DNA from 3 places in the Paenibacillus sp. RUD330 genome. Region 1 is predicted to be linked to each of the others. Evidence: a T-box and tRNA genes for the amino acid it is inferred to sense, from the RefSeq annotation. Region 1 holds a T-box; the other regions hold tRNA genes.
What was found. A T-box is a leader RNA that pairs with one kind of tRNA and senses whether it is charged. The one in region 1 lies ahead of leuS (leucine--tRNA ligase), so its partner is inferred to be a tRNA-Leu.
Positions count from the first base shown of each region.

Region 1 (9,764 bases):
TTTCGGATTCAGCTCGCCGTTCTCGCCGACGAACAAGCGCCAGACGCGGCTGAGGAAGCGGTGCATGCCCTCGACGCCGCTCGTGTTCCACGGCTTCGTCGCTTCCAGCGGCCCCATGAACATTTCGTACAGGCGCAAAGTATCGGCCCCGTATTCGCCCACGATGTCGTCGGGATTGATGACATTGCCGCGGGATTTGCTCATCTTCTCGTTGTTCGTGCCGAGAATCATGCCTTGGTTGACCAGCTTGTGGAAAGGCTCCTTGGTGTCGACGACGCCGAGGTCGTACAGCACCTTGTGCCAGAAGCGCGCGTACAGCAAGTGAAGCACCGCATGCTCCGCCCCGCCGATGTACAGGTCGACCGGCAGCCATTCCTTCTGCTTCTCGGCGGAGCACAGCTCACGGTCGTTCTTCGGATCGATGAAGCGCAGGTAATACCAGCAGCTGCCCGCCCATTGCGGCATCGTGTTCGTCTCGCGGCGAGCCGGCAGGCCGGTCTCCGGATCGGTCGTGTTGACCCAGTCCGCAACGTTGGCGAGCGGGGATTCTCCCGTGCCGGAAGGCTTGATCGCGTCGACATCCGGCAGCACCACCGGAAGCTGGTCCTCCGGAACCGGCTTCATCGAGCCGTCCTCCAGATGGAGGATCGGAATCGGCTCGCCCCAGTAGCGCTGGCGGCTGAACAGCCAGTCGCGCAGACGGTACGTCGTTTTGCCGCGGCCCTTGCCCGTCTCTTCCAGGCGGCTGATCATGGCTGCGATGCCTTCGCTGTTGGAGAGTCCGTTCAGGAAGTCCGAGTTCACATGCGGGCCGTCGCCGGAGAAGGCTTCCTCCTCGACGCTGCCGCCCTGCACGACCTCGATGATCGGCAGGCCGAACTGCTTGGCGAATTCCCAGTCCCGCTGGTCATGGCCCGGCACGGCCATGATCGCTCCCGTGCCGTAGCCGGCCAGGACATAATCCGCGATCCAGACCGGAACCTTGGCTCCGTTGACCGGATTGACCGCGTAAGCTCCCGTGAAGACGCCGGATTTGTCCTTCGCCAGGTCGGTGCGCTCGAGATCGCTCTTGCGGGAAGCCGCCTCGCGGTAGTCGGCGACCGCCGCCCTCTGTTCCTGCGAGGTGATGGAGTCCACCAGCTCATGCTCCGGAGCAAGCACGCAGTAGGTCGCGCCGAACAGCGTATCCGGACGGGTCGTGAACACCTGGATCTCCGCCTCGGAGCCGTCGACCGCAAACGCGACCTCCGCCCCTACGGACTTGCCGATCCAGTTGCGCTGCATGTCCTTGATGCTTTCCGACCAGTCCAGCTCCTCCAGGTCTTCGAGCAGGCGCTCGGCATACTCGGTAATTCTCAGCACCCACTGGCGCATCGGCTTGCGGATGACAGGATGATTTCCGCGCTCGCTGAGGCCGTTGATGACTTCCTCGTTCGCCAGCACGGTGCCCAGCGCCGGACACCAGTTGACCGGCACCTCCGCGACGTAAGCGAGGCCTTTCTTGTACAGCTGGATGAAAATCCACTGCGTCCACTTGTAATAATCCGGATCGGTCGTGCTGATCTCGCGGTCCCAATCGTACGAGAAGCCGAGCGACTTGATCTGGCGGCGGAAGTTGTTGATGTTCTTCACCGTGATCTCTCGCGGATGCTCGCCGGTATCGAGAGCATGCTGCTCAGCCGGCAGGCCGAAGGCGTCCCAGCCCATCGGATGCAGCACGTTGAAGCCCTTCATCCGCTTGTAGCGGGAGACGATGTCGGTCGCCGTGTATCCCTCCGGATGGCCTACATGCAGGCCGGCTCCGGACGGGTATGGGAACATGTCAAGCGCGTAGAATTTCGGCTTGCCCGAGTCCTCCGTCGTGCGGAACGTCTTATGCTCATCCCAATGCTGCTGCCACTTCGGCTCCAGCTTCTGCGGGTTATAACCTTGTCCTTCGATTCTTTCCTGACTCATGGCCTATGCCTCCTGTTCATTGTGCGGGGGCGCAAACGCAAAAAACCTCCCGTCCCAGCGATTAATCGCTAGGGACGAGAGGTTTGAATTCCCGTGGTACCACCCTAGTTGGCGCCCGGCATGCTTTGCCGCGGACACCCACTCATGAAGCCCTTAACGCGGGCCATGCGGCAAGGCTGCTCCGAATCCGGAATTGACCTTGCGGCTCCGAGGCGAGATTCGGCACGCTGCGGGTCCGGCTTGCACCAACTGATGCCGGCTCTCTAAATCCACGCGATGCGGCTTACTGCTCCTCTTCAACGCCAATATGGCTAATTTAAGTCCGATTATAGTGGATTGCAGGCCGGGAGTCAAGAAGCCGTCGACGGCTGTCGAACCCTGCGGCGCGTCATGTCGCTCGCTCACGGCTTCTTCATTTGTTCCTCCAACCAGCCTTCCTATATAATAGAAATGCTGTGCAAGCCCAATCCACACAGACAGGAGAGATTCCATTGGAATTGAAAAATAAGACAGCCCTCATCACCGGCGCCGGCAAAGGCATCGGCCGTGCGGCCGCGATCGCTCTCGCCAAGGAAGGCGTCCATCTGGGCCTGATATCCCGCACCGAGTCCGAACTGGCATCGCTGGCAAGGGAGCTGACCTCCCAATACGGCATCAGCGTCCACTACGCCGTCGCCGACATCTCCGACGCCGCCGAGGCGGCCGATGCCGCCAAGGGCCTCGCCAAGGAGCTGGGCAGCGTCGACGTCCTGATCAACAACGCCGGAGTCGCCACCTTCGGCACGGTGGCCGAGATGGATCCGGCCGAATGGGAGCGGATCGTCCGCATCAATCTGTTCGGCACCTATTACGTCACCCATGCCGTGCTTCCTTCCATGCTGGAGCGCAAAAGCGGCGCCATTCTCAACATCGCCTCCACTGCGGGCGAGCGCGGCTTCGCGACCGGCTCCGCCTACAACGCCTCCAAGTTCGCCGTCATGGGCTTCACCGAGGCGCTCATGCAGGAGGTCCGCAAGTCGAACATCCGCGTCACGGCGCTGACTCCGAGCACGGTCAACACCCCGCTGTCCGTCAGCGGCGGACTCGTCTCCCCGGACAAGGACAACAGCGGCATGATGCAGCCCGAGGACGTCGCGGAGCTGATCGTCGCCGCGCTCAAGCTCCCGGACCGCGTCTTCATCAAGACCGCAGGCATTTGGACGACCAATCCTTGATTTCATGAGACAAGCCGGCATTCCCTGGGAATGCCGGCTTTTTGGACGTTTCGGAGGCTGCTGGCTTCACGAAGGCAGCAGGGGAAGCTTCCGAATCCGAAGCCTCCGGTTCTCATCCGCAAACCATGGCTCCAAATTTCCATATTCCCCGATTTCCGCGTCTGCCGTTTCGATCCAAATCCGGTCCGTCCCGTCCCATCCATAGTCCATGACCGGCCATGAAGGGGATGCAACAAGCTCCTTTTGGTCGTTCTCGTCTCCGTAAGGAAGCAGCGTCATCGTTCGATAATCGACGGGAAGGATCCTATGGCGCACGACGCGATTTCCCTCGGGATAGGCAAGGCGAAGCAGGATGCGGCCTTTGGCGGCGCGGCTGTCCACGTAGAGCCCTCTCGGCAGCTCGATGCTTGACGTCCCGGCGTCTCCAATGCGGACGAGCAGCAGGGAGCAGGATTTATTGCCGCAGCCGTATTTCACCACTCCCAGCCGGCCGGTCCCTCCCGTCTCGATTTCGGAGAAGGCCGTTCGTTCAAGCTCCTCTTCCGCGGCGCCTTCGTCCTCCAGATAAGCCCGCAGCTGCGGCAGCTCATCCAATGGAAGCTCGATTTCGTTTCCTTGATCGGAGGTGATGACCGCCGCCGCCTTGTCCGGCACGCTGTCGGCTTGGCGGCCGCAAGCGCTCCAGCTCACCATGAGCAGGAGAGCAAATCCCAGCAAAAGGAAAGAGCCTGTTCTCCTCGTCATCCGATCTTTAAGCTCCGCTTTGTCCTACGCATTGTCATCCGCTTCGTCCTGCGAAATGTCATCCGCTTGATCCACCGCCTTCTTCGTCCTCTATCCGTGCTCCTTGTCCAACAGCATGCCGCGAAACAAGTCTCCATGCGCACCGTGCCGGACGAATGCTAGCCGCCGATCCAGAATCTCCGAACGACATTCCCGTTCTCCTCGGCATGCGGAGCATCCTCCACTCCACCGTTGTTCAGGATTGTCTTCGCCGAAGCCTCGTTGGAGCGGTCGCAGACGACCAGCACCCTGGGAATGCCGAGCTCGGATGTCTTCTCCAGCGCCAGCCTCAGCAGCTCCGTCGCATAGCCCTTGCGCCTCTCGGAAGGCCGGATGCCATAGCCGATATGCCCGCCGCTCGTCAGCAGAAACGGCGTCAGCCCATGACGGATGTTGACAGCTCCGAGCACGCGCCCGCTCTCATCGACGAGCCAGAACGTCGAATCCGGCACCCAGCCTTCCGGAAGTCCGATGCCGGCGCTGTTTTTCCCGAGCCAATCCACCATCGCGGGGAAATCCGCCGGATCCTTCCCGATGACCCAGGGAACCATGTCTTCGCCGCTGTCGATCCATTCCTCGTAAAAAGCCTTATATTCCTCTTCCAGCCGCAAATCCGGAGCCGCCAGCCTCACATCCGCCATAGCCATCCCTCTCTCCCCGTCGACCACATGCGGCCAGCTCCCCAATTAAAGGGATTTCCCGGACCGGCATTGAATGATTTCTATTGCGGGAAAGTATACCATGCCGCCTTGAACGGCGAAAAGGGGGAGCTTCTATAATGCTCATAGGAAAATCGGTTATGCTGCGGCCGGTCGTTGAAGACGATTGGGAGCTTCGCTACAAATGGCTCGTCGATCCGGAGGTATCCGCCACTCTTTCTTCAGGGGCCGGAATGCCGCTTACTCCTGCCGAGGTCAAGGAACGGACAGCAAAATATGCCAAAAGAAATGCTGACAGCGCCTATTTTACGGTCATGGAGCTGGAAAGCAGCGAAAACATCGGCAGCGCCCAGCTGTTCGGAATCAATCATTGGGCGCGCAGCGCGGAACTCGGGCTATGGATTGGAGAGAAGTCAAGCCGCGGCAAAGGGTACGGAACCGATATCGTCCACACGCTGCTGGGATTCGCCTTTCACCGTCTTAACCTTCACAAAATCATGCTCACCGTGGACGAGGATAATCCCGGGGCCATGCGCTGCTACGAGAAATGCGGTTTTCGCCGGGACGGCATCCTGAGGGATGAGGTGTACAAAAACGGCCGTTACTGCAATCGGCTGCTCATGAGCATTCTCGATCAGGAATTCGACGAAAGGAGTTGAAGACCATGGAGGCGGGCAGGCATATGAACCGCAACTCTATCGTCCTCTTGGAGCGCCAGCCTTCCGTAGAAGAGTTCATCTCCCTGTGGCAAGCGGTCGGCTGGGGACATGCGGATTCTGGAATGATCCAAAATTCCATTGCCCAATCTCGTTATGCAGTCGTAGCCGAACTGGACGGCAAGGCCGTCGGAATGGGCCGGATCGTCGGCGACGGCGTCATGTACTTCTATATTCAGGATGTCGCCGTCCATCCGGACCATCAAGGCCAGGGAATCGGCAAAATGATCATGGACATTCTGCTTGGATATGTACGGCAGAGCAAGATGGACAGCGGCATTGCGTTTGCCGGCTTGTTCGCTGCGGAAGGCAAGGAGACATTCTATGAAAAGTTCGGCCTAAGGAACCATGCTCCCGGCATGACGGGAATGTTCACTGTGTTTGAAGCCAAATAGAGGTTCATGATGGCTATTCCCGACGCTGATCCGGCCCAGAGCCGAGACTCTCCGAGAGGAAGGATCTCTGCAGGCTTTTACTAGTTGAAGCCTGAATTTACTGCCACGTAGGTTACATCCGTCTATCTTGTTCCATTGATATATAATATAATGCAGTAAATGGTAAATGGAGGTGATGAACTTGAAGAAGATGTTTCTCATGCTTGGCTTGACCGCATTGCTTGCCCTTCCATTCGCTTCTCTAGCTTCCGCTGCGGCAGCTCCTCAATACTGCTATACCTCCCCTATTACATGTTTGGAGAAACCTTATTAAGGTAACCGGGCTGCCAAAAGGGCTGCTGCTTTCTCGACGCATATCGAGAGGGCAGCAGCCCTTTTGGATACCTTTTTTCCCGTTACCCGCCTTTTTTGCGGAATCCGCACATAAGCAGATCCCCGGCCTCTCACCCCATGGGTGAAAATGCCCAACGATTCGGCTAGAGACTGTCTGTGGCCTCGCTTCGGATCGAATCTGCGGTTCGAGCTTAAACGCCGCTAAGCTTGTTCCTCAGCGAGGCCAGCTCGGCTTCCGTCACGCCGATAGAGCGGAGATAGGGCTCCGCGCCTCCATAACGGCTGTGCAGATGAGCCAGCATGGTCTCCATATTGGACGGGTCGCTGCCGAGAAACATCTCGTACAGGTCGGCCGGCACAGCCTCCGGACGGTCTGCGCGAAGTTCGTTCATGACCGGCGCCAGGTTCAGGCCCGTCTCCGCATAATCCGCAACGATAGCGCGGTCCTCCACGCCCGCGAGCTGCAGCAGCAGCGCAGCCACGACGCCGGTGCGGTCCTTGCCGGCGGCGCAGTGGAACAGCACGGCATCCGGCTCGATTGCGATCAGGCCGAATACTTCCCGCAGCTGTTCCCCCGCGCCGTCAAGCATCGAGACATACAGATCTCCCAGGGTGCGCGGCGATGCGGTCTCCGGCAGCGCCGGGTTCAGCAGGCTGATGTTCCGGTAGCGCAGCTCGGCGGATTGCGCGAACACATTCGGCTTGGCCGCCAGCTCATGGTCGGAGCGCAGGTCGATGACCAGCTTCACGCCCCGTCCGAGCAGCTCTCCCCGGTCGGCTTCGCTCAGCTTGTGCAAGCCGTCGGCGCGGAACAGGCGGCCGCGCATGACGCTGCCTCCGTCCGCCGACGCATAACCTCCGATATCGCGCACATTGCAGGCTCCGTCAAGCTCGATTTTGCGTACATAAGATTCCATCACCATTATTTAAGTCCGCCCTTCACAAAAGAATCGATGATGCTCCGCTGAAGCAGCAAATAAATGACCAGTACCGGCAGGCTCGCGATCGTCGTGCCTGCCATCAGCGCTCCCCACATGTTGCCGTCGGAGGAGATGAACATCTGGAGGCCTTTTTGGATCGTGGAATGCTCCATCTTGGTCGTCACGAGCAGCGGCCAGAAATAGTCGTTCCACGACGTAATGAACAGCAGGATCGCGATCGAGGCGATCGGCGCCTTCAGATTCGGCAGGATCGTCTTCCAGAGGATGGCCCAGTCGCCGCAGCCGTCCAGCCTGGCGGCTTCGATCAAGGCAGCCGGATAGGAGCGGAACGCTCCGTACAGCTGCATGACGGCGAATGCCGACGCCGCGTTCGGCACGATTAGACCCATCAGCGAGTCGCGCCAGCCGAAGCCGCTGACCGCCACATAGTTCGGAATCATGATGACCTGGAAGGGAACGAGCCAGGTGAGCGCTATGAGTCCGTAGATCAGGCCGCTGCCGCGGAACCGCCAGCGTACGAACGCATAGGCCGCGAGGATGCTGGTGGCGACCTGCGCCGCCGTCTGGGCGGCCGCGGTCACGAGGGAATTGGACAGCATGCGCGCCATCGGAATCGAGCTCCAGGCCGTTTTGTAGTTGTCCAGCGTCGGATGAGAGGGAAACCACGCCGCGCTGTACACCTCCGCCTCCGGCTTGAGCGAGGTGACGATCATCCAGTACAGCGGAAAAATGGCCAGGAACGAGACGGCAATGAGCAGCACATGCTTGCCGCCCTGCGCCGCCAAAGCCGGAGCGCCCGCCCGCTTGCGGCGGGGCGTCTCGGCTTCGGTCTGCAGCCCCCCGGGCACGGAGGCGAGAGCCGGCTTCCGCGGGGTTGGTATTCGGGACATGCGGGCAACGCCTCCTTGATCAGTTGTCGTAAAAGCTCAGCTTGCGCGAAAGGCGCATGAACGCTGCGGCGAGAACGCCGAAGCCGAGGAAAAACACGACTGCGGCAGCCGAGCTGGCGCCGATGTTGAACGTTTCGAAGCCGTTCTGCCATAGCAGATAGTACACATTCGTCGTGGAATTGAACGGTCCGCCCTGGGTGAGCACATTGATATAGGCGAAGCTCCATTCCGAAGCGAACAGCAGGCTCATCATCGACAGGAACAAAAGGGTCGGCGACAGCAGCGGCAGCAGCACATGCACGATGATCTGCAGCCGGTTCGCCCGGTCGATCTGGGCCGCCTCGATATATTCCTTGTTGATGCCGGCAAGGGCCGCCGAGATGATGAGCGTGCTGAAGCCGATCAGCTTCCAGCCGGTAATGAACGTGATCGTCCAGATCGCCCAGCGCTCGTCCGTGAAGAAGCGGATCGGCTCCTCCAGCCCGAACAGCGGCTGCAGCTCGCGGTTCGCCACTCCGTTGACCGGGTGCATGATCCAGCGCCAGACCGAGGAGACGGCGACTGGAGCCATGATCATCGGCACGAAGATCAGCGCGCGGTACACATTGCCCCATCGGCGCGAGATGTTGTCGGTGCCGATGGCGATCAGCAGCGGCAGCAGCAGCGAGAAGGGGAGCACGCCGAGCGTATAGACAACGGTATTGCTGAGCGCTGCGCCCATTTCGGGCAGCGTCAGCAGCCGCCGGAAGTTGTCCAGGCCGACATACGTCTTCGGCGACGTCGGCAGCAGATTCCATTGGTAGACGCTGAGGCCGAACGTCTCGATCAGCGGCTTGTAGATCCAGAAGCCGATCGACAGCAGCGCCGGCAGCAGGTAGAGGTAAGGCTTGAGCTTGCCGAAGCGGCGCAGCGGCAGCAAGGCGGCGGAGCCGCTTCGCTCCGTCCGCCTCCGGAAGCCCGCGCGCTTGCGCCCTTCCGCCAGATTGAAAGACATGATGGCAGCGCCTCTTTTCTTATTGGATCAGCGCCTGGGCGCGTTTGGCCGCATCCTGCAGGATGGCTGCCGGATCTTCCTTGCCGAGGATCGACTTGGACACGGCGTCCTGTAGCAGCGTTTCGACCTGCTTCCAGTTCGAGCCCGGATAGGATACCCACGGACGCAGCGTCTCGAGCTGCTCCAGATTCGGCTTGACGAGCGGATTCTCCTCGACCCAGCCCTTCAGATACTCCGGATCGTCGACAATGGACGGACGCAGCGGCAGGTAGCCGATCTCCGACGTGATGATCGTGTAGCCGCGCTTGCTCGTGACGAACTTGAGGAACTGCCACGCCGCCTGCTGCTTGGCCTTGTCGTCGCTCAGGACGAACAGCGCGCTGCCGGAGTTCACCGGCGTCGTCGGCTTCCCGTCGAAGGCCGGCATCTTGGCCGTGCGCAGCTCCCAGCCCCCGGCCTTGGCGCTGGCGAGGAACGAGCTCTGCAGCGCGCTCGTGAACAGCAGCATGCCGGTCTTGCCCTGGCTGAACGCCTCCATCGCCTCGCCCTGGTTCATTTTGTTGCTGGCTCCGCTTTGAATCATGTCCTGCCACATCCGAATGGCGCCGACGGCTTCCGGCTCGCCGAAGGTGATCGTCTTGCGGTCATCCGACAGCACCGAGCCCCCGTTGCTTCCGATGACGGCCTGGATGATCCAGTCGCCGCCCGAAGCTCCGTTGATGATGGCGCCCGCCTCGCCGGTCTTCTCCTTGATCGCCAGCCCCGCCTGCTTGACCTCTTCCCATGTTTTCGGCGGCTGGTCGGGATCGAGGCCTGCCTTGCGGAACAGATCGGCGTTGTAGAACAGCACGGGCGTGCTGAACGTGAACGGCAGTCCGTATGT
Region 1 is NZ_CP022655.2:3,578,238-3,588,001, forward strand. It holds gene leuS (leucine--tRNA ligase) at 1-1,956, opposite strand, end outside; T-box leader at 2,024-2,265, opposite strand; gene CIC07_RS16205 (3-ketoacyl-ACP reductase) at 2,448-3,170, shown strand; gene CIC07_RS16210 (hypothetical protein) at 3,237-3,914, opposite strand; gene CIC07_RS16215 (GNAT family N-acetyltransferase) at 4,073-4,594, opposite strand; gene CIC07_RS16220 (GNAT family N-acetyltransferase) at 4,732-5,271, shown strand; gene CIC07_RS16225 (GNAT family N-acetyltransferase) at 5,277-5,723, shown strand; gene CIC07_RS16230 (tyrosine-protein phosphatase) at 6,248-6,979, opposite strand; gene CIC07_RS16235 (carbohydrate ABC transporter permease) at 6,979-7,887, opposite strand; gene CIC07_RS16240 (carbohydrate ABC transporter permease) at 7,907-8,881, opposite strand; gene CIC07_RS16245 (ABC transporter substrate-binding protein) at 8,901-9,764, opposite strand, start outside.

Region 2 (9,764 bases), 1.4 Mb from region 1:
AACGATTCTTCTTGCGACTTCGGATCTCGAATTCCATGATCTTGCTGCCTGGAATCTATCGAGGGTCCGTTTCATGCTACAATGGCGGTATCGGCTTGACGGGAGGAAGATATTAGAGGGAACGTCCGTTCTAGTATAACATGATCATGTCTGTTCGGAGGAGATGCGGACGATGGAAATTTTGCAGGCCTTGTTTTTTCCGCCGGAACAGCCCGGCGGCGTTTCTTCCATGGTTCCGTACATGCAGGAGAGGTTCAACAAAGTCGGCTGGCCGACAGAGCTGTTCTCCCTGCCCAAAAGAATCCGGGGCAAAGGAAAGGAGGACTTTCCGTTCCTCCATCTGAATGCGGGCGAGTTCGAGGACAATCCGATTACGGCCAAATATTTGCAGACGCTTCGGGATTACCTGTGGTGGACAAAGCTGCGCGTCAAGCGCTCCTATGATCTGATCCATGCGCATCATCCCGTTGCGGCGCTTGTCATGAAGCAGGTCTTCCCGGATACGCCGCTGGTCGTCACGATCCATTCCAGCTACGAGAGGGAGCTGATCCTTAACGGCAAAATTCAGGAGGGCGGTCCCGAACACCGGTTCCTGACATCCATCTACAAGGAAATCGAGGATACCGCGGACCGGATCCTGACGGTGTCGGATTCATTCCGCGCCTATCTGGCGCCCTATGTGGAGCGCCCCGAAGACATCGGAATCATCGCCAACGGATTCGACGAGCGCAGATTCAAGCCGATCAGCCACGAAAATGCGGTTCCGCAGCTCATTACGGTATGCCGGCTCGTCCCTGCCAAGGGCATCGACATCCTGCTCCATGCCTGCGCGGAGCTGAAGGCCAAAGGGCATCCGTTCGTGCTGCACATCATCGGCGACGGCCCGATCCGCGAGGAGCTCGAGGCGCTGGCCCAGAGCCTGGACTTATACGACGACATCATCTTTTACGGCTACATGCTCCATCCGGAGGAGTTCATGCCCTTCTTCGACGTTTTTGTCCTTCCGTCCAGAGCGGAGGCGTTCGGCAGCGTGTTCGCCGAAGCGGCCTTGTGCTGGCTTGCGCTTGTCGGGACGGATGTCGGCGGCATCGGCGAGCAGATCGACGACGGCGTGAACGGACTGCTCGTTCCCCCGGACGATCCGGCCGCGCTCGCGGCTGCGCTGGAGAGCCTCGTGACGGATTCGACGTTCCGCTACCAGCTGGCGCGGGCGGCATGGGACAAAGCGAAGAAGGCCTATTCCCTTACGAGAGTGATTTCCCAATTGAAGCAGGTCTATCTGGAGACGGCGCCGGAAGCGGGCGGGAACGGCTAATTCCCCCCCCTCCCGGTTTTTTTGCGTATCATCAGCAGCAGCCATCCGAGGCTTACGAAGCCGAACAACGGATAGAGCGTCGAGACGAGCGGGCCGAAGCCGATCTGGCTGAGCAGATAGCAGAAGATGAGGATGAGGATGATGATCAAATTCCGGGGAATGGGGAGGCGGTCCTGCAGCTGGAGCGCAAGGCCGTACACGTCCGCGATCAGCGTCGTGAAAATCTCGGAGAAGATCAGGAAAATGTAGATGAGCTGCACGCCGCTGCCGAGCTGCCGCGCGATGCCGCCCATCGGAATCGCATATTGCTGGACGCCCGGCATATGGGAGCTGAGGGCGATATGGCCTGCCAGCAGCATGAAGCCGATGCCGAAACCTCCGAACCAGGAGCCGAGCTTGATCGCCTTGCGGTCGGCGATCTCGGCTCCGAGCGGCACGAGCACGGCCTGGGCCATGGCGAGGTTGAAAGCCGTATACAGGAATGGGGAAGCCCATATCCGAAGCGGCGATGCGTCGGTCTGCAATGTGATCCAGCGATCTGAGCCGGGAGAATGGAAGGTGTCGAACAGGACGAACACGGTGAACAGCAGCATGACGGGCACGACGATGCTGTTGACGGTAAGGATCGCCTTCATTCCCCTGCGCAGCATCGCATAACAAGCGACGAGAGTGACGACGAGGCCGGTCTGATACGAGATGTTCCAGTTCTCATAAAAGATCGTTCCCGCTCCGGCAAGCATGATCGCATTGACGCCGAGCAGCACGACAAGCATGAAATGGCTGACCAGCTGCCCGATCGAGCGGCCGAACAGCGCCTTGTTGAGATCCTCGTAGGATTTGGCGCCGATCTCACCGGCCAGAATCATCATCTTGGCTCCGAGCCAGATGAAAAAAACCGTCGCGACAGCAATGGTGAAGGAAGCCCAGTAGCCGTACCGGGTGAAAAACTGCAAGATTTCCTGTCCGGTCGCGAAGCCGGCTCCGACGATGGTGCCCATATACGTAAACCCGATCTGCAGCACTCGCCCTGTGCGTCCCGGCATTCTCGTCGCCTCCGCTTCTGAATCAATCCCTACCATTCTATGACAGGGAGGGGACAGGCATGACAAGTCTTTGGCAGGCGGGGAGCCCGTCCCGGGTTGCGCGAACGCTCCAGCTATGATAATTTAACGGAAAGAATGACGCCGGAAGGGACTAATGCGCCATGGAACAATTGAAGCAACGCATCTTGCAGGAAGCCTCTGTCATGTCGAGCGACGTGGTCAAGCTCGATGCGATTCTGAATCATCAGGTCGATCCTGTCCTTACGATGGAGATGGGGCGGGAATTCGCGCGCATCTTCGCCGAGGAGCAGGTGACCAAAGTCATTACGGTGGAATCGTCCGGCATTCCCGTCGCGTTCGCCACCGCCCTCGAGCTCGGTGTGCCGCTGCTGTTCGCCCGCCGCAAGAAGACGCTGATCGCCGATCCGGATCATTATTCGGAACGGGTGCCTTCGTTCACCAAGGGAATCGTGACGGATCTGATGGTATCCAAGTCCATGCTCTCTGCGGACGACCGGCTGCTGTTCATCGACGACATCATCGCCAACGGAGATGCCGCGCGCGGCCTGGTCCGCATCATCGAGCGCTCCGGGGCTTCGCTGGCCGGTCTCGGCGTCGTCGTGGAGAAAGCCTTCCAAGCCGGCGCAAGCACGATGCGGGAGAGCGGAATCCGCGTGGAATCGCTGGTCAAGATCGCCTCGCTCGAGAACGGGAACATCGTGTTCGCGGATTGAGCACAACATCAGCGGGAAATCAACTCTTTTCCCGGATAGCCGTATCCCCTATAATAGGAACAAGATCTTCAAGGGAGGCATAAGGATATGGAAAACGCGAGTTCCGAGTTTTTTGAATCCAAGCTGTCCGATGCCAAAGTCCATTTCGAGCGCGCGCTCGATTGCAAACATACGGAGTTTGACGATCTCTATCCTTACATGATCGAGCATCCGCAGTTTTTCTGGTACAAGCGCTACGTCGCCTGGTCGGAGCTGCTGACGGTCGTGAAGCTCAGCGAGGAGCTGGGGATGGAATGGAAGGGCCAGTTCACCGAGCGCCAGGCCGATTATATCGCCAAGCGCGTGATGTCTTCCAGAGTTCTGGACGAGTGGTTCGAGACTAACGACACCAAGGAGCATGTCGGCAACGCCGAGTGACCTGTCGAACGTCGAATGATCTGCCGGCAACGCCGAATGAAGCCAGTCGGCGACGCCGAAGGAGCTGCGGCAACGCCGAATGAAGCATAGAGAGGTCCGGGAGACATGCGGCTAGCCAGTCTTCCGGGGCTTTTTTTGCGTCTTGAGGATACGATATGCATAGCTGGAGCTGTTTCAACCTTGAGAATGGAGGGTACATTTATGAACATCGCAAGCGAAGACCTGCTGAACCAATATCGGCTCTCAGGCGAGAAGGTCAGGGTGATCCGGGATGAGATGGAGCAGAACGACGTGCTTGGAATCGTAGTGGCCTGGGATGACGATTCGGTCATGATCCGAAGGCCGAACAAGCGTGTCGTCAAGCTGAGCCGGAGCTACCGGTACGAGCCTGCAGCGGCTCCGCGTTCCTGATCGTCCTCAACAAACGAAGGAGGCGGCGCAACATGTTATGCCCTAACGACCATATGGTCATGAATCATTCGGAGACGGACGGAATTTCGATCCACAAATGCCCGGTATGCGGAAGCGTGCGGCTTACCGGACATGAAGAGGACAAGCTGGCATTCGGAGGGGTGGAGCTCTATCCTTACACTCCAGGTCCTGCCGCTGATCCTGAGCAGGAAGCCCCGTTCGGAGCCGGCTCAGCGGAAGCAGGAGAGCGTGCAAGCAGCAGGGATGAGCAGGTTACGGTGTACGGAGCTCCCGATCCGGAAGCCGCGCCTGGCGCCGGCTCATCTCCTTACGGGTATGTGCCGGCTGAAGCCGGGGCTTTGGCTATCGGAACGGCGGACGAAGGGTATGGAATGCCTCCTGCGGAATTCGGGAGAGCGCAGAAGCATACGGTGGAGCAAGCCATGCAGGGAAGCCATGCGTACCAGCCGCTGCCTTCAAAAAACTGAATTGCGGAACTTTTAGGGATCCGTTGACTTGTCCATGACGGACATGATAATATAAACAACGTTGCAGCGGTTGCTTCGCTGCGAAGTACAAGATGTGCGGTCATGGCGGAATTGGCAGACGCGCTAGATTCAGGTTCTAGTGTCAGCAATGACGTGGAGGTTCAAGTCCTCTTGACCGCACCATACCTCAACCTTTCACAGGCTCTTGAACGGCATTTCTGCCGTCAGGAGCCTGTTTTTCATGTCGTTCATGTTTGACGCGGCAGGGTCGCCGATCATTCCCTCTTGCAAATGATCGACGACAGGGTTGGAAAAGCCGGCCGGTCTCTCAGCTCCGAACCGTTCTTTCCGGCATGCTTGGATCCTGCAGGCGAATGACCACTTTGCCGAACCGGCCGCCTTCCTGGACGGCGACTTTGCCGGAAGGGTATGTCCTCTCCAAGTAGTCCGCCACCGTCTTGCGGCTCCTCTCATCGGAAGGAAGGCCGTAGATGCGGAGCCAATGCATCGCTTCCTGCAGCGCCTCTTCTATGGAGAGCTCGGCCGATTTCATTTCCCGGGTGACGAGCGACTCATAGGAATATCCTTTGAGATACAGGAGGTGGAGGAAATACCCGAACTCCGTTTCTTTTTCCTTGAAGGGCCTATCGGCGAGCAGCGGCCAGATTTCTTGCGCCAGGCTGTTCACCCTTGAGCCAGCCGGCATGCTGATATAGCAAAACTGCCGGGCGCATCGGAGTACCTTTTCCACGCTTTCCCAGTCGAGGATCACCGGGCACATGGAGACAAAAACGAGATCGAAGGCTTGGCTCCAGCCTCTTGCCTGCACATCGACAGCCTCGAACGGCTCGGATACGATCGTCGTCTTGTCCAGGCCGAATTTCTTCATGTTTTCTTGCAGCAGCCCGATCAGAGGGGGAGAGGATTCGACAGCCGTGACATGAGCTCCTCGCTCGGCAAAAGGCACGGAAAACACTCCCGAGGCGGCGCCGATGTCCAGAACGGAGGCGTTATGGAAAGGGACCCCTTGTCCTTCGAGCCAGGCTATGATCCTGTCGGTTCGTTTTCGTCCTTCCGCGCTGAATGACTGCTCGTTGAAGGAAGCCGCCTTGGAATCGAACGATCGGGACGGATCGATTCCGGCTTTTTTCATCGTATTCACAAGGGTATCTCCAGCATGTTTCCATTCTTGCTCCCAAACAGCCGCATCAAAAAATGAGGGCATGTAATCTCCTCCTAGAAGTAAAGTGTCGTCATGGGAAAGCTTGTCCAGCTTCTGGAGCAGGCAATCCCTCTTTCTATATAACCATAATGGACCTCTAATGTCCACAATAAAAGCGGCCTTAGACAGAAACGGATATTCCCATGTCCTTGATGTCCTTGATTCAGGAGCTTGCTCGGCGCCGCCGATGTTGAAGAGCCGAAGGGAACTGTCGGGCGGGGGGCGACAGTCTATTTGCATGGCAGCAGGAGCTTGTTGACGACGGCGGAGCTATGCGGTATTCTGGGTTCATATCAGTAAATTAGTAATTTAGTAAATTAGTAATTTAAAAAAGTTCGCTTGCATGCCATGCGGATAGGAAGAAAGGGAGCTGATTTCTCGTGAAAATACCTACGGGCCTTAAGCACAAGCCCGTCCTTGTGACGGAAAATTACGAGCAGGTGGATGGACGGAATGCGAATCATTCCGATGCGAAGGGCCTTTCGCTCGGCCTCGCCCAATGGAACGACCGCGGCAAAGTCGACATCTCGGCCAAGGTATGGCGCTATACCGGAGAGAAATGGTCCCGCCAGTCGGAGGAGCTGCCTCTTCACCGGGTGCTTGATCTCGCGATTCTGCTTACGCGGGGCATGATGCACTTCCGCGAGGCTTACCGATACCCCGAGCTGTATGATCCGGAAAATCCGGTGATCGACCGCGTCGGACTTCAGGGCGATGCGATGACGGTAGAGGTATGCACGGGCAACGACAGAATCGGCGAAGACATCCGGCTGTTCAGCCAGGCGTTGGGCGAGGATGGAGAGCTGCTCGGGGAACGGCTGGCGGTGCTGTCCCGGCAGCTGAAGGAAATGGGCTATTAAGCATTCCACGGAAGGAGAATACAATCATGTCGCTGGATAAGCAAAGCAAAAAGGAGCTTGCCTCCGAATACAAGCAGTCCTTTCGCCCCATGGGCGTCTATCAGATCCGCAATACGCAGAACGGCAAGGTGCTCGTATGCGGCAGCATGGATCTTCCCGGAGCGAAGAACCGGCTGGACTTTTTCAAAAGCACGGGACTGAACAGCATGCACGAGCTTCAACAGGACTGGAAAACATACGGAGCGGACAGCTTCGTTTATGAAGAGCTCGATCAGATCAAGCCGAAGGAAGAGTTCATGGGGGATCGCTCCGAGCTGAAGGCTTACCAGGCGGAGGTCGACGCCTTGCTTGAACTATGGCTGGAGAAGCTGGAGCCGTACGGAGACAAAGGCTACAACAAGCCGAAGCGGCAAAGGTAGGATGCCTTCAAGCATCCGAATAGAGGAAGCTCCGGGAGCTCGCCGGCATTCTGATGCAGAAGCATTTCGTGGCGGGCATGACGGACTCGGTCAAATAGAGGCGAGCATCTTGGCCGTCAACCGGCTCGAAGGCTTGCCGGGAACACTTTATGAAGCCGGACTATGCTTGCGATGGCTGGGACGGCATCCCGATGCCGGGCCAAGCAGCATGCCCATAAATCGAAAAAGCTCCGCATCCGCCGTCCGGCAGCGATGCAGGAGCTTTTTTGCGAGTTGGAAATGAACGTGGGGAACATCCCCGCTCCATTTACTCCTATGGTGGCATAACTTTCTTCAGCTGTCAGGCACCCATTCAATGCGTTCTTCGCCTAGTGAAATACCAGCCGCCAGCCACGAAAGCGAAGAGCAGCACGAGATTGAATCCGACGCCCTCCAGCAGCGAAGCGTTGAACAGCAAGGCTTCGAAAAAGGAAGCCACATGGGTCCGCAGCGCAGGAATCGCCGTCCCGGCCGGGATCGCCGTTATGAACAGCACCCACAGCAGCCATCCGACAAGATGGTCGAAGCCGGAGACCAGCATGCTTAGGAGCGCCATCGCCATCAGATAAAAAACCGTTTGGTAGAGAAAAGAGCCGGCTATGCCAAATTCATTCCAATGGAACGCTTCAATAAGATCGACGGTGTTGCGGTGAAGCACCTTCTCTTCAAGCATAGGCCACAAACAATTGAACAAGGCGATGGCCATCGCCCATACGGCATAAACGAGTTGAAGCCCCCAAAAATACTGGTTTCGGCCCGCACCTAAATGCATGATGCGTTTGTAATAGCCGAGCGGAAGCACGGTTGCGAACAGGAGCAAAATGAGCAGCAGCAGGTTGCCGTCCGAGAGCGCGGAATTATCGCTGCCGGCTGTAAAGAGGCCGACGATGAATTCAGCGAACCTGCCAAGAAGGATGAACAGGATGACTATCCCTATGGATAACCTCAGTTGCAGATAGGTCGCTTTTAAATGAACGGCCAATGAACCCAATTTAGCGGCCTCCTTCGATCAAATACGAGAAAAACTTTTGAAGCGATAGACTTTCAATCGCAATGTCTAGTTTGCGGGCCTGCAGCCTGTCCTCATCGGCCAGCTTGTCGTAAATGGCGGCAAGCTTCCCGTGGCCGTAGGATTCCGTATGCAGGACTCGCTTTCCTTTTGTAAACGAAGCCATGGCTTCCGAATTTCCGCGGATCAAATATGCTGCCGTGCGGATCTGATTCATGTCGTCATGAAGCAGGAGGGACCCTTCGTCAAGGATGTAGACCCGCTCTGCGATGGGAGCGATCTCATCGATCAAATGCGTTGAAACTACAATCGTACGCGGATGTTCGGCGTAATCCTCCAGCAGCTCCTTGTAAAACTTTTCCCGCATCAAGACATCAAGCCCAAGCACCGGCTCGTCGAATAAGGTCAACGACGCTCGGCTGGACAGGCCGATGATGTTTCCTACGAGCGACTCCGTGCCTCTTGAGAGCTGCTTGATTTTTTGGCTGGGATCGAGCCGAAACGTGTGGAGCAGCTTATGGGCGAATGTCCAGTCCCAATGGGGATGAAAATGGGCAGCGAACTGCAAAATCTCCATCAGTCGCGCTCCTCCAAACAGCTTGTTGTTCTCCCGCACGAAACAGCAATCTTCCGGAAGCGCTCCTTTTCCCAGCTTTTTTCCTCTTGCCACGATGGTGCCGTCGTTCGCGAAGAGTCCGCCTGCAATCAGGTTGAGCAAAGTTGTTTTGCCAGCGCCGTTTCGGCCAAGCAAGCCATAGATCACGTTTTCCTCCAGCTGTATATCCAGATCCCGCAATGCATAGGTTCGGCCATATCTTTTGGTTAAGTTGTCGCAGCTCAGCACGATGCTCACAATGACTTCATTCCTTCCTTAATCGCTTGATCATCTCGATGATGTCCTCGGTTGCGAGCTCGAGCTTGTCGGCTTCAGAAATGAGATTGGACAGCAGCTCCTTGTAGAATCGAGTTCTTCGCTGATTCTGAATCTTTTGCTTGGCATCGGAAGAGACGTACATGCCGAGCCCTCTTTTTTTATACAAAATAGTTTCATTCACGAGCAGGCCGATCCCCTTCACAACCGTCGCCGGATTGATTTGAAACAGCTGGGAAAACTGAGCGACGGAAAGAATCTGCTCGTCCTCCCGGTATGTTCCATTGAGAATATCGTCTTCAATAATATCCGCTACTTGTTGGAAAATCGGCTGCTTTTCGTCAAAAGTGACGTTCATTGCCTCACCACTCAGCATCGTAATTTAATTCATCTAACAGAGAACCCTAGCTTAAAAGCGAAAATATGTCAATAATCAAGCCTTCGGAACGGAACGCAATGATTGTTTACAAGAGGTCCAGTTATTGACAATGGATTTCCCTGGAACTATAGTATACCACATGAGTGACATACCGACATACTTAAAATTGAACTTCCAGAGGGAGCACTCCAAAAGGATGGCAAATAGACAACGGGGAGATAAAATCCATGAAACCATTGATCGAATTCAAAAACGTTGCGAAAGAATACAAAATAGGCGAAGTGCCGATCAAGGCGCTGAACGGCATTGACTTTACGATCGACGAGGGCGAATTCGTCGTTGTTCTGGGTGCGAGCGGCGCCGGCAAAAGCACGATTCTGAATATACTTGGCGGCATGGATACGGTCACCTCGGGCAAGGTGACGGTCGACGGCGAGGACATCACCGGCTTCAGCGAGAAGAAGCTGACGGGATATCGCGCCGAGAAGGTTGGCTTCGTCTTTCAATTCTATAACCTGATTCCCAATTTGAATGCTCTAGAGAACGTTGAATTCGCA
Region 2 is NZ_CP022655.2:2,130,554-2,140,317, forward strand. It holds gene CIC07_RS09585 (glycosyltransferase family 4 protein) at 173-1,315, shown strand; gene CIC07_RS09590 (YkvI family membrane protein) at 1,312-2,358, opposite strand; gene CIC07_RS09595 (xanthine phosphoribosyltransferase) at 2,520-3,092, shown strand; gene CIC07_RS09600 (hypothetical protein) at 3,180-3,509, shown strand; gene CIC07_RS09605 (hypothetical protein) at 3,717-3,920, shown strand; gene CIC07_RS09610 (TFIIB-type zinc ribbon-containing protein) at 3,953-4,408, shown strand; tRNA gene CIC07_RS09615 (tRNA-Leu) at 4,505-4,591, shown strand; gene CIC07_RS09620 (class I SAM-dependent methyltransferase) at 4,737-5,633, opposite strand; gene CIC07_RS09625 (DUF6530 family protein) at 6,011-6,490, shown strand; gene CIC07_RS09630 (GIY-YIG nuclease family protein) at 6,517-6,909, shown strand; gene CIC07_RS09635 (hypothetical protein) at 7,262-7,939, opposite strand; gene CIC07_RS09640 (ATP-binding cassette domain-containing protein) at 7,941-8,810, opposite strand; gene CIC07_RS09645 (GntR family transcriptional regulator) at 8,818-9,204, opposite strand; gene CIC07_RS09650 (ABC transporter ATP-binding protein) at 9,435-9,764, shown strand, end outside.
Region 2: it encodes a tRNA-Leu, which carries the amino acid that the T-box ahead of leuS (leucine--tRNA ligase) is inferred to sense. The anticodon was not compared.

Region 3 (9,764 bases), 1.4 Mb from region 1:
TGCGATGGTTCGCAGCCGCGGCGCTTGCGGCAGCCCTGGTTCTCCAACCGGGTACAGCGGCAGCCGGGACCCTTTCCGACTCGCCGGATTCCGATGCCGGCCCCAGGTACAAAGGGGCTCTCCCCTATGCCGAAGTTCTCATCGACGCCGGCCATGGAGGCATCGACGGCGGAACTTCCTACGAGGATGTGCTGGAGAAGAACATCAATCTTGCTGTCGGCAAGAAACTGCTGGCCAGCCTGCAGCAAAAAGGGATCAGCGCCGTCTTGAACCGCAGCTCCGACTACGCGCTCAGCGAGGAGAACCGCTGGCATCCGAGCCGCTCCCGCCATCAGCGGGATTTGTCCCAGCGGCGCCAGCTGACGGAGGAGATCCACACCGGCCTGCTCGTCAGCCTGCATGTGAACTGGTCCCGCAGAGCCGCTGCCCGCGGACCGGTCGTGCTTCATCAAGAGCGCGGCGAAAGCGTGCTGCTCGCGTTATGCATCCAGGACTCCTTGAACCGGCAGCAAAAAACGAATGAGCTGCCCCGCGCGGGCAGCCCATTCTATCTGCTCAATACGGTCAAGCAGCCTGCCGTCATCGTGGAAATGGGCTTCATCAGCAATGATGGGGACAGGTCCATGCTGACTTCGCGGGAGGGCCAGGAGCAGGTAGCCGAAGCCGTCGCTTCAGGGCTTCGGCAATATAAGCTGCTCTTCCGCTGAGGCCGGTACAAGCTCGGACAGCCGGACGAACCGGGTCGTGCCCGCCATGCGGCCGGCTGCCCGGGACAACGCTCCCGAGGTCATGAGGCCCGGAGTGCCGACATGCCCGATCGTGATGCTGTCCGCCTGGCCAGCGGACAGCTGTTTCAATTTATCGACTTGTCTGGCGATATGGCCGGCTTCATACACATCGTCCAGGAAGACGTCATTGCGCAGGACGGGAACCCCGACTTCAGCCGCGACTTTCGGAACGACCGTCTTGAAGGTCGTCCGGCTGTCGAGGAAAAACAATCCCCGCTCCTTGCATACCTGCAGGACGATCCGCATGATGCGCTCATCGGCCGTAATCTTGCTGCCCATATGGTTGTTCATTCCGGCCGCATGGGGCACATCGTCGATCGCCTTCTGCACCGCGAGGCGCACCTGCTCGTCGGTCATGCTGCTGAACAGCGCTCCCGGCCCCAGCCACTCCGGCTTGCCCTTGTTCGGCTCCATCGGCATATGGACGATGACATCCAGGCCGAGGCCATGCGCCTTCTCCGCGTCGGCATGCGTGGAGGGCATGAAGGGCATGATCGCGGCCGTAATCGGCACCGGCAGCTTGAACATCTCCTCGGTGCCCTTCATGTTGTTGCCGAAGTCGTCAATGACGACAGCCACCCGATGCGGCGGACTCGCCGACACATGCTGCTGCGGCAAGAGCCCGATTGCAAGCATGCCGGCCGCCGCGGCTTTCCAGATTGCGTTTCTCATGATCAGCACCCCCTGAAGGTTTCCCCTTCATTTTGCAGAGAAGGGATGCGTTTTATGTAAGGGGAAAACTGGCCCTCTCCATTCTTGGAAGCCGTCCCTCTTCACTGCCGTCCAGTTCTCCCCTTCCTGTTAGCGCAGCCATATATGGAGCAAAAAGAACGCGAAGCCTTAATGAACGGCTTCGCGTTTTTGAGTTGTGCCTGCAAAAATACTCATCTAATCAAACCGCTCTTGCGTAACCGGGAGACCTGACGGGGAGGACCTTGAACCAGCCAGCTATTCTAGATCGGCCTTTAATTTTTCGATTCGGCCATTTTTCAAGTCGAATTGATACACTCCAATAATTTCATTGCCTGCAAAATCGCCTTTAAACAGGACACGCATGTTGACGACATCAGAGTTCACCGTAAAATCGATTATTTCCGTTATGGTATTTGTTTTGACAAAATAAGCAATAAAGTAATCGGCAATCTCCTGCCTGCCTAGGAGATTCCGTCCGAGAGAGTTTTCTTCAATCACCGCATGCTCAGAGAAGGCATTAACATAGCCCTCCACATGGTGTCGGTTAGAAGCTTCAATATAATCCAACACAACCGCTGGCAAATCGGTTTGGCTCATCATAACCGCTCCTTATTCGAAAAAGTTGGCTTTCCGCCTATTGACTGGGACTTAGCCTGCTTATCAGTCCCTCTATCTGCGCCAGCAAGCTCGATCGTACATCATCGGGACCGACTTCCTCCAGCAGGTTTCCGAATGAAAGGAGGTAGCTCTCGAGCCATGCTCCCTTCGGAAGGTCCGCTATGACCGTAAAGGTTCCGTCTTCATGGACGGAAATCATTGCATCGTCAAAATCATCGTAAACCCGGTAAGCACCGTCTGCCCCTATCTTCAATGTGACTCGAACCGTATCGCGAACGGCGTGTTCTTCTGCAAGATCGATGGCGGCGGCTGCTTCTCTTGGTTCGAAGCGTTTTTCCGTCACGGCGACGTCTTTCATCCGGCTGATTTTGAATACACGGGGAGCGCCGCTTGTTACACAGTGAGCCGCCAAGTACCATGATTTGCTCTTGAAAATCAATTGTACAGGTTCTGCTGTCCGGAAGCTCTCGTGGCCCGCAGTATTAAAATACCGAAATTGAATCAAAAAATGATCGGCAATCGCTTGGCGAAGCAATGGGAACAACTGGCGGCGATTGTCTCCACTTCCCCAAGGCGAGAAGTCTACTTCCAGCCAATAGCTTCCTTCCTTCTTGAAAAGACGTGCCATTTTATGCAAAACCGTATTTATTTCCGGATAATCGGCAGCAGCTAAGCTCTGCAGAGCCGCCAGCAAGTCTTCTTGCTCCCGTTCGGACAACAGCGATGCATGAAAGGAATAACCGTCGAGCAGCGAAATCCCGCCACCCTTCCCTTTGCTGGAGTACACAGGGATGCCTGCTGCGCTGAGCACGTCGATGTCTCTGAATATCGTTCGGGTGGAAACCCCAAAACGCTCTGCCAACTCACCGGCCGTTATCGTCTTCTTATTTAAGAGCATATATACGATTTCGAAATGTCGGCTTATCGGCATCACAATCACCTCTTATGCAGTGTAGACGATAAAGGAATCCTAATATAGGACATTCCCAGCTTGATTCGTAAGCTTATTATCAGGTAGGCTGAACAGTCGGCCTGACGATCAGTTCATTGATGCTTGTATGATCGGGTTCATTAATCGCATATACAATCGCTCTTGCAATGCTCTCCGGCGAAATGGCTACCTGATTCATTTCACTCACCCAGCTCTTGACGTCCGGACTACTGATGGAGTCCGTTAATTCCGTGGCTGTGACTCCGGGAGAGATGATGGTCGTTCGGATATTGGAGATGGGCGATTCTTCCTGCCGCAGTCCCTCTGAAATCGCTCTGACGGCAAACTTGGTGCCGCTGTATACGGCTGAAGTGGGATCTACCCGATATCCGGAAACCGAGGAAACCGTAATTATATGTCCCGACTTCTGTACTCTCATCGTAGGCAGTACCGCCGAAATCCCGTATAAGACGCCTTTTATATTGACGTCGACCATGTTTTCCCATTCCTGAATTTTCAACTCGTGAAGATAAGATAATGGCATAATTCCGGCGTTGTTGACCAATACATCTATTTTTCCGTATTGCTCTAAAGCGTATCGGGACATCTTTTGCATCTCCGCTGCCGATGCGACGTTTGTTTTGACATATACGGCGCTGCCCCCGCTCTGATTAATTTGTTCAGCAATCGCCTGGATCAGTTCTTCTCTTCTTGCTGCCAATACTACCTTTGCTCCGTATTTACCAAGCAGCAGTGCCGTTGCTTTTCCAATTCCGCTCGATGCCCCTGTTACAATAACGACTTTCGATTTTACGTTTTCCATCTTTGCACACTCTCCGATTTTCGATTAGGATGTAAAACTACTTTTCTCAACCAGTGTACATGGAGTAATATGACGACATCCTGTCATATTATAAAAGTGAGAGGCAAGTTTTTTTGTACCCATTCAAGCCGCCGGAAGACTTGAAGCAGCAGGTCATGAAATGCCGCTCGAACGGGGGATCGGGAGCTGCAGGAACAGAAAACGGCGGATCGGGAAAATCCTCGGTTCGGCCGATAACCTGAATGGAGACATTCAAGCGAACAAACGATAAGCGAACAAAAAGGCCGAGGGTGCTTTCCCTCGGCCTTTTCAAATGGAGTTGATATGAAAAATAAGGAACGATTTCAACTTGGTCGGTTATATTTCCTGCTCGATTCCCATTTGAATGAAGGGACATCCTCCTCAATGCGACACTCGCAAATGGGATGGGCGCTCCATGTCGCCAACTCCGGCACATTTCGGATCCCAATCAAACAAAAAGCTCCTGAACCGTCACAAGGACTGATTCAAGAGCTGGATTATTCTTAGGGTGGTGCGGTCAAGAGGACTTGAACCTCCACGTCATTGCTGACACTAGAACCTGAATCTAGCGCGTCTGCCAATTCCGCCATGACCGCGAATCACAAGAAATAATATAACATGAAGAATAAAGTGATGTCAACACTTTCCTGTCTATTTTTTGAATTGATTTTTATTGGGTTTCAATCGGACTTTTCTATCGCCGGATGAATTGACAGCAGCGCCCTGCCGCTCCTATACTTCTAATCAACACTATTCCACCTTAATTACTGTGATTTAATCCGTCAGCCGACCGGACCGCCGGAGGCTGGAGCTCGCAGCAACGCATCGCTGCCGCTTCAGCCTCTTTTTGCGGTTCCACCGCAGCAACACATTCCTTTCAGGAAGAATCGGAGGTTAGCCCATGATCGCCATCAAAGCTCCCTTATTGTATCGAAACGAATCCGCCCTTCTGGAGCAGAAGGGCCTGCTGGAGGACTGGGAGGGACGGATCGCGGTCATTATTAGCGGAAACACCGCCTGGGATCTCGTATCCTCGCAGCTTGCCTCCCGTCTCGGAGAAGCCCATATCCCATTCTCCAAGCTGTCGTTCAAAGGCTACTGCACCCAGGAGAAGATCGGCCGTTACACCCTTGAGGCCGAGCGCCTCGATCCTTCCTTTCTGATCGGAATCGGCGGAGGCTCCGTCCTTGACCTGACGAAGGCCGTCGGAGACAAGCTCGGCCTTCCCGTGCTGGCGATCCCTACCGTTGCCGCGACCTGCGCAGCCTGGTCTGCCCTGGCCGTTCTATATGACGACGCCGGACGCTCCGCCGGCTACTTGCCTCTCTCGCGTTCTCCCGAGCTGGTGCTGGCCGATGCCCGCGTACTCGCTCAAGCCCCTCGCCGTTATCTCGCATCCGGCATCGCCGACACGATCGTGAAATGGCATGAGCATGGCGTGAATGCTCCGGCTGGCAGGCAGCCCGGCCTTGATCTTCAGCTGAGCCTTCACGCCGCCCGCCTGGCGCTGGATCTGCTGACCTCCCATTCGGCTCGGGTATATGAAGCCGTCGATGTCCTGTCCCCTCCGGTCGGCGAAGCCTTCAGCCAAACCATCGATGCCGTCATCGTGCTGGCGGGACTGGCAGGGAGCATCCACAGCGGCGTTCGCAGAGCGGCGTTCGCGCATGCCATCCATGACCGGCTGACGTGGTTCCCGGAGACGCAGGGCACGCTGCATGGAGAAAAGGTCGGCTTCGGCCTGCTGTCGCAGCTCGTTCTGGAGGGCAAAGCCGATGAAGCGGTGCCGCTTGCCGCGCTGTTCCGCCGGATCGGGCTTCCCGTCACGCTGGAGGAGCTCGGCTTCAAGCCTTCCCGGCTCAAGGCGCATCAGGAAATCGCCTCCGGCATCCAGCTTCCGGAAGAAGCCGAGGCAGCGCTCGCTTTCGACGCCTCTCCTGTCCGTATCGCCCAGGCGATAGCCGGAGCGGATGCCATCGGCAGAACGGCCGCAGCCAATCTCATGACCGGCTCGTAACCGGCTGCTGCACCCCATTCCTTCATCGCGAAAGGCGGATTGATCCAACATGGCCAACCGGTCCAACCTGACCATCAAGCTTCTCCCTGTACTCCTGCTCTCGGCAGCCTTGGCAGGCTGCGCGGCTTCGGGCAGCGGCTCCGCCGCCGGCGCCGGCCATCCATCCACTCCCGGACCGGCGGCGCTGTCTTCAACCGGCTCGCAAATCGATCTGGGCCATATCACCCTGCGGGTGGGACAGACCGGCTGGGCAAGCCTGGAGCAAGGCTTCAAGGCCGCGGGCGTCGACGACACACCGTACAAGATCGAGTTCAGCGTGTTCCAGGGAGGCAACCTGCAGCTGGAAGCGATCGCGGCCGATCATCTCGATGTCGCCCAGACGAGCGAGATCCCGCCGATCTTCGCCTCCCAATCCGCCGGCGGCGGCAATTTCAAGATCATCGCCCTCAGCAATTCCAATACGCTGAACCAGGAGGTCGTCGTGCCCAAAGGCTCCGCGCTCAAGCAGCCCGCCGATCTCAAGGGAAAGAAAGTCGCATTCGTCAAAGCGACGACGGCTCATTACTTCCTGCTCAAGATTCTCCAGGAGGCCGGGCTGACGTGGAGCGACATCCAGCCGGTGGAGCTGTCCACCGCCGACGGGCTCAGCGCCCTGCTCAGCGGCAAGGTCGACGCGCTGGCAAGCTACGGGAACTCCATCATTGCGGCGCATGAGAATGGAGCGTCGACTCTCGCCAGCGCGAAGGATATCCTCTCCGGCAATTTCCCGATCGAAGCGACTCCGGCCGCGATTGCGGATCCAGGCAAGCATGCCGCGATCGCCGACTTCCTGAACCGCTTGAACCGCTATCAGGAATGGACGCGCGAGAACAAGGAGAAATGGGCGGAGATCACGGCCGCCGCCACCCATCAGGATGCGGCGACGGCGCTGAAGACGCTGGAGGAAGGCGAGGCCCAGCGTCCGTCCAAGGTGCTTCCGGTCACGCCGGAAGCGATCGCGTCCAATCAGGATGTGGCGGATGCGCTGCAGACCGTCGGCCTGTTGAAAGCCAAAGTGGATGTGAGCTCGTTCTTCAGCGATGCGTTCGCATCGGAAATCAAGTAAAGGAGGCCTTGGCAGCCATGAACCGTCCGGCCTCCTCGCGCTGGCGCGACAGCATTCTCCCCTGGACGCTTCCCGTCCTCGTCCTTGCCCTCTGGCAGATCTCCACGTCAGCGGGCTGGATTGCGGAGCGCACCCTCCCTCAGCCTCTGCGCGTAGCGGATACGCTAGGCGATACGATCCGCAGCGGCGTGCTTCTGCACAATCTCGGCATCAGCGCGATGCGGGCCATGCTCGGATTCCTCATCGGCAGCGGAATCGGCTTCGCCCTCGGGCTGATGAACGGCCTGTCCAAAATCGCGGAGAAGGCGACGGATTCCTCGATCCAGATGATCCGCAACATCCCGCTGTTCGCACTCCTCCCCTTGTTCATCATCTGGTTCGGCATCGGCGAGGAGATCAAGCTTGCTCTGGTATCGCTCGGCGTCTTTTTCCCGGTCTATCTCAATACGTTCCATGGCATCCGCTCGGTCGATCCCGGTCTGGTCGAGATGGGCAGGGTCTACCGGATGAGCAGGCGCTCCTTGTACGTTCATATCGTGCTGCCGGGAGCCCTGCCATCGATTCTCGTCGGCATCCGGTACGCCTTAGGCATCACCTGGCTTGTCCTCATCGTCGCGGAGACGGTCGCCGCGGATGCCGGCATCGGATACATGGCCATGAACGCGAGGGAATTTTTCCAGCTGGACGTCATTGTGCTCAGCATCGTCATCTACGCCCTGCTCGGCAAGCTGTCCGACAGCCTCGCCAAGCGGCTTGAAAAGCGGTTCCTGAAATGGAACCCGACCTATGTTCCCCGTTAAGGAGGCGGCCGGATTGGCCCATGCAGAAAAGAACGGAATCGGGTTCGATCTTAACCGGCTCGGGATGTCGTTCGACGGAAGGCCGGTGCTGTCGGAGCTGAGCCTGTCGGTGAATCCAGGCGAATTCGTAGCGGTCGTCGGGCGCAGCGGCTGCGGGAAAAGCACGCTGCTCCGGCTTGTCGCGGGGCTTCAGCAGCCGACGGAGGGAGACATATCCTGGGAGGAGCCTGCTGTCTCAGGCGTGGAAGAATACATCCGCTTCCTGTTCCAGGAAGCCCGGCTGCTTCCCTGGAAGTCCGTGCTCGACAATGTGAGGCTTGCCGCTGGCACCGACCGGGAAACGGCCTTGGACGCCCTTCGTCAGGTCGGCCTCGCTTCCCGCGGGCAGGACTGGCCCTCCGTCCTATCCGGCGGCCAGAGGCAGCGGGTCGCTCTCGCCCGCGCGCTGGCCAGCCGGCCCCGGCTGCTGCTGCTCGACGAGCCGCTCGGCGCGCTCGACGCCCTGACCCGGATCGAGATGCAGAGCCTGATCGAGTCGCTCTGGGCCGAATCGGGCTTCACGACGATTCTCGTCACTCATGACGTCAGCGAGGCTGTCGCCCTCGCCGACCGGGTGCTGCTGATCGAGGAAGGCCGAGTCGCCTTGGATATTTCCATCGAGCTCGGGCGGCCCCGGGAAAGAGACAGCGGGTTCGCCTATTATGAGAATCTGATTCTGGGCAAGGTGCTCGGCCGCAAGGAGGAGCGGCTTCCCTCTGCCGCGCAGCGCAAGCTGAGCTATTCCATCTGAGATCATCATCCATACCTTACCTTCGAAAGGCAGGAATCCAGGCATGCCAACATTGACAGCAGCCGCGGAAAGCATTTACTCCCCCGATGCGGAACGGCTCATCTCGGAACTGAGCGCCGAGCTCGCCGCCCTTTATCAGGTCGAGGACGGATCGGCAGGCTTCAAGCCCGCCGACCTCGATCACCCTAAGGCGGCGCTTGTCGTCGCCCGCATCGGCGGCATTCCCGCCGGATGCGGGGCGCTGCGGCCGCTCGACGAGCATTCGGTAGAGGTCAAGCGGGTGTACACCCGTCCCGAATACCGCCGCCAAGGCGTGGCGCTCGCCATCATGGATGAGCTGGAGAGGCTCGCGGCCGAATTCGGCTACCGGAGCATCAAGCTGCAGACCGGTCCTCTGCAGCCGGAAGCGGCCGCCCTCTATGAACGCTCGGGCTACTACCGCATTCCCCGCTTCCATGGCGAATGGGAAGAAGTGCTCGCCTTCCAGAAGGATGTCGCCGTCAATCAGGCCGGATAACGAGGAGATGCCGCATGAAATTCGCATGGTTCAGCCTGGTCATGAATCTTCCCCACGCCCTTACCGGGGAGCAGCTGACGCCCAAGCAGAAGTTCGATCAAATCATCCGCCAGGCGGAGCTTGCCGAGACGCTCGGCTTTGAAGCCTACGGTGTCGGCGAGAGGCATGGCGCTCCGTTTCTCAGCTCCTCCCCCGCCGTGCTGCTGACAGCCATCGCCGGCCGCACCCGCGCGATCCGGCTGCTGACGACCGTATCCGTGCTCAGCGTGCTGGATCCCGTGCGCGTCGCCGAAGATTACGCCACGGTCGACCAGCTCAGCGGCGGCAGGCTGGAGCTGATCATCGGCAAAGGCAACGATCCCCGCCACTATCCTCTGTTCGGCGTTCCGCCGGAGGAGCAGTGGGAGTCGCTGGCGGAGCGCTATTCGCTGCTGAAGAGGCTTTGGAGCGAGGAGGACGTCGTCTGGACGGGCAAGTACCGCCCCCCTCTCGACGGAGTGACGACACAGCCCCGGCCGTTCGGCGGATCGATTCCGATCTGGCATGGAAGCGCATCGAGCCCGCTCTCGACGGAGCTGGCCGCGCAAGCCGGCGAGCCGATCTTTTCGTCGAATTCCTTTCACCACCTGCAGAAGTACAAGGATCTCATCGACCATTACCG
Region 3 is NZ_CP022655.2:2,144,765-2,154,528, reverse strand. It holds gene CIC07_RS09720 (N-acetylmuramoyl-L-alanine amidase) at 1-707, shown strand, start outside; gene CIC07_RS09715 (divergent polysaccharide deacetylase family protein) at 672-1,460, opposite strand; gene CIC07_RS09710 (nuclear transport factor 2 family protein) at 1,737-2,081, opposite strand; gene CIC07_RS09705 (helix-turn-helix transcriptional regulator) at 2,116-3,030, opposite strand; gene CIC07_RS09700 (SDR family oxidoreductase) at 3,110-3,853, opposite strand; tRNA gene CIC07_RS09695 (tRNA-Leu) at 4,384-4,470, opposite strand; gene CIC07_RS09690 (iron-containing alcohol dehydrogenase family protein) at 4,776-5,891, shown strand; gene CIC07_RS09685 (ABC transporter substrate-binding protein) at 5,941-6,996, shown strand; gene CIC07_RS09680 (ABC transporter permease subunit) at 7,014-7,796, shown strand; gene CIC07_RS09675 (ATP-binding cassette domain-containing protein) at 7,783-8,586, shown strand; gene CIC07_RS09670 (GNAT family N-acetyltransferase) at 8,630-9,103, shown strand; gene CIC07_RS09665 (LLM class flavin-dependent oxidoreductase) at 9,118-9,764, shown strand, end outside.
Region 3: it encodes a tRNA-Leu, which carries the amino acid that the T-box ahead of leuS (leucine--tRNA ligase) is inferred to sense. The anticodon was not compared.